2 regions of the Azospirillum sp. UENF 111221 genome follow, and region 1 is predicted to be linked to the other one. Evidence: riboswitches for the same ligand, from Rfam matches in the RefSeq annotation. Region 1 holds a riboswitch; the other holds the start of a gene.
What was found. A riboswitch is a leader RNA that binds a small molecule or an ion and turns the genes downstream of it on or off. The one in region 1 is predicted to bind manganese.

Region 1 (4,409 bases):
CGCCGCGGGATGGGCCTGCAACAGGCCGCGGCTGACATAGGCGTAGAGGGTCTGGCGGGACACTCCCAACCGTTTCGCCGCCTCTTCGGCGGACAGATAGACCGTCAGCGCGCCCGTCATGGTGCCCACCCGTCACATTGATCGAAACAATCAAGATTGACGATATAGCTGGCCCGCGATGGAGTGAAGCCGGAGCGGCCTGGAACCCGCTCTTCCGATGGAGAAAATCATGGCGCTGATGAACGGGGACTCCGGTTCCCCGCAACGCACGGCCCTTGCCGAAATCTGGCGGGCCGCCGGCGGCGACGACCGGCTGGTTGGCTCGGTCGTGCTTCGTGGCGAAGGGACTCTTCCCTCCGTCTTCGCGGTCAGTGCGCTGGCCACCGCCGCAACGGCCGCGGCCGGTCTGGCCGTCGCCGAATTCAAGGAAGCAGCCTTCGGCCACAACCCGTCCGTGACGGTCGACCAGCGTCTGGCCTCCCTGTGGTTCGGCACCTCCGTAAAGCCGTTGGGCTGGAGCCTGCCACCCGCCTGGGACCCGATCGCCGGCGACTACGAGGCCAGGGATGGCTGGATCCGCCTTCACACCAACGCCGTGCACCACCGCGATGCAGCCCTTCGCTGTCTCGGCGCACCGCCCGACCGCGATGCGGTGGCCGCCGCCGTCCGCCGCTGGGACGCCGACGGGTTGGAAAGCGCAGTCGTCGGCGAAGGCGGGTGCGCCGCGACGATGCGCGATCTCACATCCTGGCGAAGCCATCCGCAAGGACAGGCGGTCGCCCGGGAACCGCTGCTGTGGGTCGAGGCACAGGAGCCGGCCGACGCCGTCCATACTCCTGCCCGGCCCCCTGCCCGGCCGGAGCGTCCCCTGGCAGGCGTGAAGGTTCTGGACCTGACCCGCGTCCTCGCCGGACCGGCCGCCACGCGGTTCCTTGCCGGTTTCGGCGCCGAGGTGCTGCGGATCGACCCGCCTTGGTGGGACGAACCTGCCCTTCTGCCCGAGATGACGCTCGGCAAGCGCCGCGCCCGCTTCGACCTGCGCGACCCCGGCCAGCGGGCACGGTTCGCGGAATTGCTGTGCCAGGCCGACCTGCTGGTGCACGGCTATCGTGCCGATGCCCTCGACCGGCTGGGGCTCGACCTTCAAACCCGGCAGCGCATCCGCCCCGGCCTGATCGATGTGTCGCTGGATGCCTATGGCTGGACCGGCCCCTGGAGGAGCCGCCGGGGCTTCGACAGTCTGGTGCAGATGAGCGGCGGGATCGCCGCCGAAGGGATGCGCCGCGAGGGCGGCAACCGGCCCAGGCCCTTGCCGGTCCAGGCGCTCGACCATGCCGCCGGCTATCTTCTCGCCACCGCTGCGGTGCGCGGCCTGACCCGCCGGCTCGCGGACGGGCGGGGATCGAGCTGGCGCACATCCCTGGCCAGGGTCGGGACGCTGCTCACCGAACTGCCGTCCTCTGACGGCGGCCCGACCATGCCGCCCCTCGGCATGGAGGATTTCACGAACGATCCGGAAAATACGGCCTGGGGACCGGCCCTGCGCCTGAAGCCCGCCGTGACGGTCGAAGGATCGCCGGTCCGCTGGGAACGGCCGGCCGGACCGCTCGGCACGGACGAGGCGCGCTGGTAGGCCGGCAAGGCGGCGGGAGTTTCGGCATTTTCGGTGCCTCTCCCGCCGTTCGGTGCAGCGCTTACCCCATCGTGTGCTCGAGCAGGATCTTCGCGCCCAGCCCGATCAGCACCACGCCGCCGGCCATTTCCGCCCAGCGCCCCAGATGGTTGCCGGCGGCCTTGCCGATCAGCACGCCGCCGAAGGCGACGGCGAAGGTCACCACGCCGATCAGCGCCGAGGTCGTCACCATGTCGACATCGACCAGCGCCAAGCCCGCCCCCACGGCGGCGGCGTCGATGCTGGTGGCGACGGCGGTGGTCAGCAGGGCCAGCCATTCGGCGCGCACGCTGCGCACCGGGCCGCAATCCTCCTCGCCCTCATCCTCGCCGTCCATGATGGCGTTGCGCAGCATCGCACCGCCGACCGCCAGCAGCAGGCCGAAGGCGATCCAGTGATCAACCGACTCCACCAGGCTGGCGAAAGCGATGCCGATGCCCCAGCCGACCAGCGGCATGGCGAACTGGCAGACGCCGAAGGCGGCTCCCACCCGCACCGCTTCCGGCAAACCGGCACGGCGCGAACAGGCCCCGCGGCCGAGAGCGGCGGCGAAGCTGTCCATCGAAAGGCTGAAGGCGAGCGCGAGGGACGTGGCGATCATGGCTATTCCCGGGCCAGACAACACAGTGGAATCGGACGGACTCCGGCTGGCCGCGGAGATGTCCGATCCACTGGTCTCGCCGGGTCGACCCTTTGGTCGCCGTGCGCGCCATGGCGGTAACGGCCGGAGGCCGAAACCATCCAAGTCTGTTGACGCGAACCCCACCGGATCGCTGCCGGCGGGTGGCTACTCCCCAATGACGGCGGAAGTCCTACAGGGACTAGGGGCTTGGGTCAAGCGCCGGTTTGCCGCAGGTGCGAATTGCGGCCGCGTAGATAGGTGGCGGCCACCGAACGGTCGTCGCCCAGCGTCACTTGGATGAACAGCTCCTCCTCCAGATCGCAGTCCACCGCCTTCATGCGATGTCGCATAGCCGGCGTCGCGGCGGGATCGAGCACGACGAGGTCGGCCCAGCGGCCGGGCTCCAGGCTGCCGATCTCGCCGGCCATGCCCAAGGCTTCGGCATTGCCGCGGGTCATCCAGTGCAAGGCGGCGAGCGCCGGCAGGTTCTGCCGCCGCAGTTGCAGCACCTTGTAGGCCTCCGCCGCGGTGCGCAGCATGGAATAGCTGGTGCCGCCGCCGACATCGGTGGCGATGGCGGTGCGCACCGGCCGCTCCGGCTTCGACAGGGCGTCGAGGTCGAACAGGCCGCTGCCGATGAACAGGTTGCTGGTCGGGCAGAAAACGGCGACCGAGCCGCTCTCCGACAGCCGGGCCATCTCCGCTTCCGACAGATGGATGCAGTGGCCGAACAGCGAGGTCGGCCCCAGCAGCCCGAAGCGGTCATAGACGTCGGTGTAGTCGCGGGCACCTGGGAACAGCCGCCCCACCTCGGCGATCTCGTCGGTGTTCTCCGACAAATGGGTCTGCATGTGGACGCCGGGATGCTCGCGCAGCAGCGCGCCGGCGGCCTCCAGCTGCGCCTCGGTCGAGGTGATGGCGAAGCGCGGAGTCACGGCGTAGCGCTGCCGCCCGGTCCCGTGCCAGCGGCCGATCAGAATCCTTGCCGTCGCGATAGCTGCTCTCGGCCGTATCGGTCAGGGCGGCGGGCGCATGGCGGTCCATCATCACCTTGCCGGCGATCAGCCCGGCGCCGCGCGCCTCGGCCTCGGCGAATAGGGCGTCGACCGACTGCGGGTGGACCGAGCCGTAGACCACAGCCGTGGTCGTGCCGTTGCGCAGCAGCTCGTCCATGAAGAAGGCGGCGTTGGCGGCGGCATGGACCGGGTCGGCGAAGCGCTGCTCCTCGATGAAGGTGTATTTTTCCAGCCAGTCGAGCAGCTGGGCGCCGTAGGAGGCGATGACCTGGGTCTGCGGGAAATGGATGTGGGTGTCGATGAAGCCCGGCAGCACCAACTTGCCGCTGTGGTCGTCGACCGCCACCCCGTCCGGAACCCGGCCACGCAGGTCGGCCCAGTCACCGGCCTCCAGAATCCGCCCGTCCGCCCCGACCAGCAGCAGCCCGTCCTCACGATAGGTCAGGCAATCGAGGTCCCCCGGTCCGGCGGGTGCGCGGTTGAAGCTGAGCAGGCGCCCGCGGACGGCGGCGGAAACGGGGGCGGCGATAAACTGGTCGGGCATGGGGGTCCGGTTCGATGGAGTGCTGTGAGGGAGGGTTACTTAATGTCCCCGGACCACGCCGCCAACACCGCCCGCTCCTGCGGGGTGATTCCGGTGATGTTGGCGGGGGGCATGGCGCTGCTGTAGCCGGCTTGCAGGCGGATCTGCTCGGCATGGCGGCGGATGCCGTCGCCCTCCAGCACGACGCCGCGCGGCGGGGTGGCGATGCCCTCCCACACCGGCTGGGCGGCATGACACATGCTGCAGCGGGTGGCGACGATCTCCTCCACCTGATTGAAGCCGACCTTCACCGGCGCCGCAGCCGCCGTATCGGCGGTCGCCGGCCCCAGGGTGCTGAGCCAGATGCAGCCCAGCATGCCGGCGGCGGCCACCCCCCAGGTCCACCAGGGCGTCGGCTTGCCGGCATGGCGGCTGTTGAAGAAATGGCGGATCGCCGTGCCGACCACCAGGACCAGCGCCACCATCACCCAGTTGTAGCGGGTGGAGCTGACCAGCGGGTAATGGTTGGACAGCATCAGGAAGACGACCGGCAGGGTCAGGTAATTGTTGTGCAGC
Region 2 (4,409 bases), on a different contig from region 1:
GTGCCCTGCGTTTCCGGCTGTGCTTGCCGCGGATCGGGAAATTTGATCTGGTGCGGCAGGGTGGCCTTACCGGGGGTTGAACCATGGAGCTGTCGGCGGGAAGTTCCGCGGATGCCGTCGCCGCGCTCAGCCGGGCCATGCTGCGGCCGGTCGAAAGCGCGTCCGCCTTGCGGGAGATCGAGTCCTTGCTGGAGCGTCTCCGCCATGCCCCGCCGGACGAGCGTGCCGCCTGCGCCACGCAGCTCGGCCGCCTGACCGGCGCTGCCGATCCGGTCCTGCGCCTGTCCGCGCTGGCCGCGATCACCGGCGACCTGCGCCGCTACGACGAGTTGCTCGACCTGATCGAAGCCGAGTTCGAGCGCCCAGAGTTCGAGCACCCGGATCTCGACCGCCTGCTTCACATCTATTGCTGCATGGGCCGCCAGCTTTTCCTGATGCGCATGAACGGGGCGAGCCGGCCCGGCTTCTTCGAGGATCGGCTGTTTCCCCACTACACCCGCCTGATCGGCGCGATCCGCGACCGGCTCGGCCTCGCGCCGCGGCCCCGCCCGGCGGGCAGCCCGGCCACCGGGCGGGTCGTGCTGGTGACGAACCAGTTTCTGTCGCTGCGCCACCAGCCGTCGCGCGACCTGCTGTCCTATGCCGCGGTTCTGGAGGAGCGCTGCGGCCGGGAGGTGGTGATTCTCAACACCAACATCATGCCGGCCGACATCCACAGCCTGTTCGTGCCGTCCTTCGCATCCTCGGTGGAGCCGGCCTTCGACGGCAAGCAGGTGATCGAGGCGGACGGCCGCTCCTTCCGGATGCTGTCCTCGACCGGCCGCGGGCTGAGCCGGGACAAGATCGACTGGTTCCTGCGCGCGGTCGACTGGCACGACCCGGACGTGGTGGTGTCGCTGGGCGGATCGGTCATCGTCGCCGACCTGCTGGCGGCGGCGCGGCCCACCCTCTGCATCCCCACCACCAGCGGGGCCACGCCGTCGCTGGCCGGCATCGTGCTGGATTTCGGCGGGGGGAGCCGGCCGGAAAGCGGTCCGCTTGCGGCCTCATGGCGGCCCTTCCGCTTTCTGCATTCACTGATCGGCGCACCGGAACCGGACAGGACGGTTCCCGCCAAGGCACCCTCCAAAGCGGCGGCCAGGGCCGGCTACGGCCTGCCGGACGATGCCTTCCTGTGTCTGGTGATCGGCAACCGGCTGGACGAGGAGGCCGACGGCGCCTTCCTGGCGATGCTGGAGTCCCTCATCGACCGTGCGCCGCGGGTGGCGGTGGCGTTTGCCGGCGAGGCGGCGGCGCTGCCCTTGCGCCTGCAAGGGTCGCGGCATGCGGAACGCCTGGTCCACCTGGGCTATGTCACCGGCATGGCGGATTTGATGCAGGCGGCGGACGCCTATGTGAACCCGCAGCGCACCGGCGGCCGGGCGAGCGCCGCCGAGGCGCTGGCGGCCGGCGTTGTCCCGGTTTCGCTGCCGGTCGGCGACGTGTCGGCCGTCATCGGCGCCCGGTTCGTCGTGCCCGATTATGCCGCCGCCGTGGAGCGGCTAGCCCTGCTGGCCGAGGATCCCGCCGCCTTCGCCGCTGCCTCTGCCGACGCCCGCGACCAGGGGGCGGGGCGCGCCGATCCGGCGGAAGCCGCGGCTGCCCTGTCGCGCTACCTGGACGAGGCCGTGTCGCTGCACCGGCCTTGCCCGTGACCGCCGGCGGGACTGCCCCACAGGGTCATAGCCAAGGCTATAGAATGAAATATTTGTAATCCGACAGTAACGGAGAGCGTTCATCCGCCTTCTGGCCAGGGCCGTGATCGTCTTTGAAGTGCAAATGACTGTTCGACTTGGCGGTTGACGCGCGGTGACTGCCGCTCTATGGTCGCCGCCGTTGGGGAGTAGCTTCCGGCGGCCTCGCCGGGAACGTGTCAACATTCTTGCGCCCGATGCGGCGCATGGCACGTTCAGCGGACATTCGTCTGCCTAGCGAGACCAGTGTGCCCGAGACTCCGCGCCGGCCGGATTTCGGACATGCTGTCTCATGTGTCCGGCAGGAACCGCTCCCGTGACTCCTCTGTCTATCGTCGTGCTGTCGCTCAGCATGTCTGCCGACGCCTTCGCCGCCTCCATCGGCCGTGGCGCATCGCAGCGCCCCAGCGTCGCCGTCGCCATCAAGGGCGGTCTGGTGTTCGGTGTGGTCGAGGCCATCACGCCGCTGGTCGGCTGGGCGCTGGGTCTGGCGGCGGCCAGTTACGTCGCCGCCGTCGATCACTGGATCGCCTTCGTGCTGCTGTCGCTGGTCGGCGGCAAGATGGTCTGGGAAGGCTTCCAGCCCGAGACCGACGATCCGGAGCGGCAGGCCCGCCGCGCGAGCCCCTGGACGCTGGTCGCCACCGCGGTCGGCACCAGCATCGATGCGGCGGCGGTCGGCGTCTCCCTGGCTTTTCTCGGGTCCGACATCGTCACCATCGCCCTGTCCATCGGCTTCGCCACCTTCGCGATGACCACCATCGGCATGCTGATCGGCCGGGCCGTCGGCCATCGCATGGGCAAGATCGTGGAGGTGCTCGGCGGGTTGGCGCTGATCGCGCTCGGAACGTCGATCCTGGTCGAGCATCTTGAGCTGTTCGCCTGACCGGCGGCGGTGGGGAACGACGAGAAGGGGCATGCGCGAAATGAAAATAATCCTATAAAACGGGAAAATTTCTTATAGGCTTGCCGCGTCCTTTTGCCAAACGCGGAGCCACGCCATGCCCCTCGATCCCCGCAGCTTCACCACCGAAAATTTTCCCCGCTGGGCCGAGGAGCCGCCGACCCCGTCGGAAGGCTCCCTGGTTCCCGGTTCGCAGTTCCAAGAGGAGCAATGGATCATGGCCGCCGGGATGCTGGCCCGCGGCAACAGCTTCCTCCAGGTTTCGCGCGCCATGGGGTGCAGCCGCACCACTTTGTGGCGGGCCTATTACGGATCCAAGGATTTCCGTCACAGGGTGTGGTGGGAGCGGCAGGCGCTGAACCGCGAGGCCGAACTGCGCCTGTCCTCGCTGCGGGTGCTGGTGGCCGAGCAGATCGAGCGGCTGGTCACCTCGGGCGATCCCGCCACCGTCCGCTGGCTGGCCGAACGGCTCGGCCTCATCCCCGGTCTCGGGGCCGCCCGCAACCCCGCGCGGGACAGCCGGGAGATGGGGGCGGAGGAGGAAACGCTGCGGGCGCCCCGCCCGGACGACCCGCCCGCCGTCACCGTCCCCGAACTCGACGACGACATCCCCGGCTATCTGCGCGAGGACGCTGCCGATTGCCCTCTCTCCCCCGGGGAGAGGGAGGGGACCCGCGCCGCAGGCGTGGGGAGGGTGAGGGGGCCGGCGCGCGATCCGCGCGCCGCCAAGGGGCATTCTGCCCCTTGGCAATCCCCTGGCGCGGCCGTTCCGTCCGCGCTGCCCCCCTCACCCAACCCTCTCCCCAGGGGGGAGAGGGCTTACAGGCGGTCGCCTTCGCCTGACGTCGGTGTCCGGCGCCGGTAGGTGGGCGATGGAACATCACCCGAAAACTGTTCCACGCCGTTCCATCCCCCCGCCGGCCAGGACGGAGACAACATCCCCCGGTCAGCCCCCGAAATTCGGCTTCCCCGCCAGGATGTTGGAAGTCACGTGCCGGATATCGCGCAGGCCGCACATCGCCATGGTCACGTCCATTTCCTTACGGATGATCTCCAGGCACTGGGACACGCCGGCCTCGCCGCCGGCCCCCAGCCCATAGAGGAAGGCGCGGCCGATGAAGGTGCCCTTGGCGCCCAGCGCCAATGCCTTGACCACGTCCTGGCCGGAGCGGATTCCGCCGTCCATCAGCACTTCGATGCGGTCGCCCACCGCCTCGACGATGGCCGGCAATGCCGAGATGGAGGAAATCGCGCCGTCGAGCTGCCGGCCGCCATGGTTCGACACGATCAGCGCGTCGGCGCCGGTGTCGGCCGCCATCACCGCGTCCTCGGGATCGAGGATGCCCTTCAGGATCAGCTTGCCGCCCCAGCGGTCCTTGATGCGGCGCACGTCGTCCCAGTTCAGCGTCGGGTCGAACTGCTCCGCCGTCCAGGAGGACAGCGACGACAGGTTGCTGACCCCGGTGGCATGGCCGACGATGTTGCGGAAGGTGCGGCGGTGGGTCCGCAGCATGTTGATCGACCAGCGCGGCTTGGTCGCCATGTCCAGGATGTTGCCGACGGTCAGCTTCGGCGGGGTGGACAGCCCATTCCTGATGTCCTTGTGGCGCTGGCCGAGGATCTGGAGGTCGAGCGTCAGCACCAGCGCCGAGCAGCCCGCCGCCTTGGCGCGGTCGATCAGCTTGTCGATGAAGGCGCGGTCGCGCATGACGTAGAGCTGAAACCAGAAGGGCTTGTCGGTGTTCTCCGCCACATCCTCGATGGAACAGATG

Region 2: linked by a shared signal. The riboswitch ahead of ACWPN3_RS03130 (manganese efflux pump MntP) and the one ahead of ACWPN3_RS06460 (manganese efflux pump MntP) in region 1 are both predicted to bind manganese.

What each region holds. Positions count from the first base shown of each region.
Region 1 covers NZ_JBSNCH010000002.1:405,059-409,467, forward strand. The annotation lists gene ACWPN3_RS06450 (citrate/2-methylcitrate synthase) at 1-120, opposite strand, end outside; gene ACWPN3_RS06455 (CoA transferase) at 230-1,633, shown strand; gene ACWPN3_RS06460 (manganese efflux pump MntP) at 1,695-2,273, opposite strand; yybP-ykoY riboswitch at 2,356-2,480, opposite strand; gene ACWPN3_RS06465 (guanine deaminase) at 2,507-3,307, opposite strand; gene ACWPN3_RS06470 (urate hydroxylase PuuD) at 3,890-4,409, opposite strand, start outside.
Region 2 covers NZ_JBSNCH010000001.1:706,809-711,217, reverse strand. The annotation lists gene ACWPN3_RS03135 (glycosyltransferase) at 84-1,694, shown strand; yybP-ykoY riboswitch at 1,861-2,047, shown strand; gene ACWPN3_RS03130 (manganese efflux pump MntP) at 2,050-2,619, shown strand; gene ACWPN3_RS03125 (hypothetical protein) at 2,735-3,502, shown strand; gene ACWPN3_RS03120 (alpha-hydroxy acid oxidase) at 3,584-4,409, opposite strand, start outside.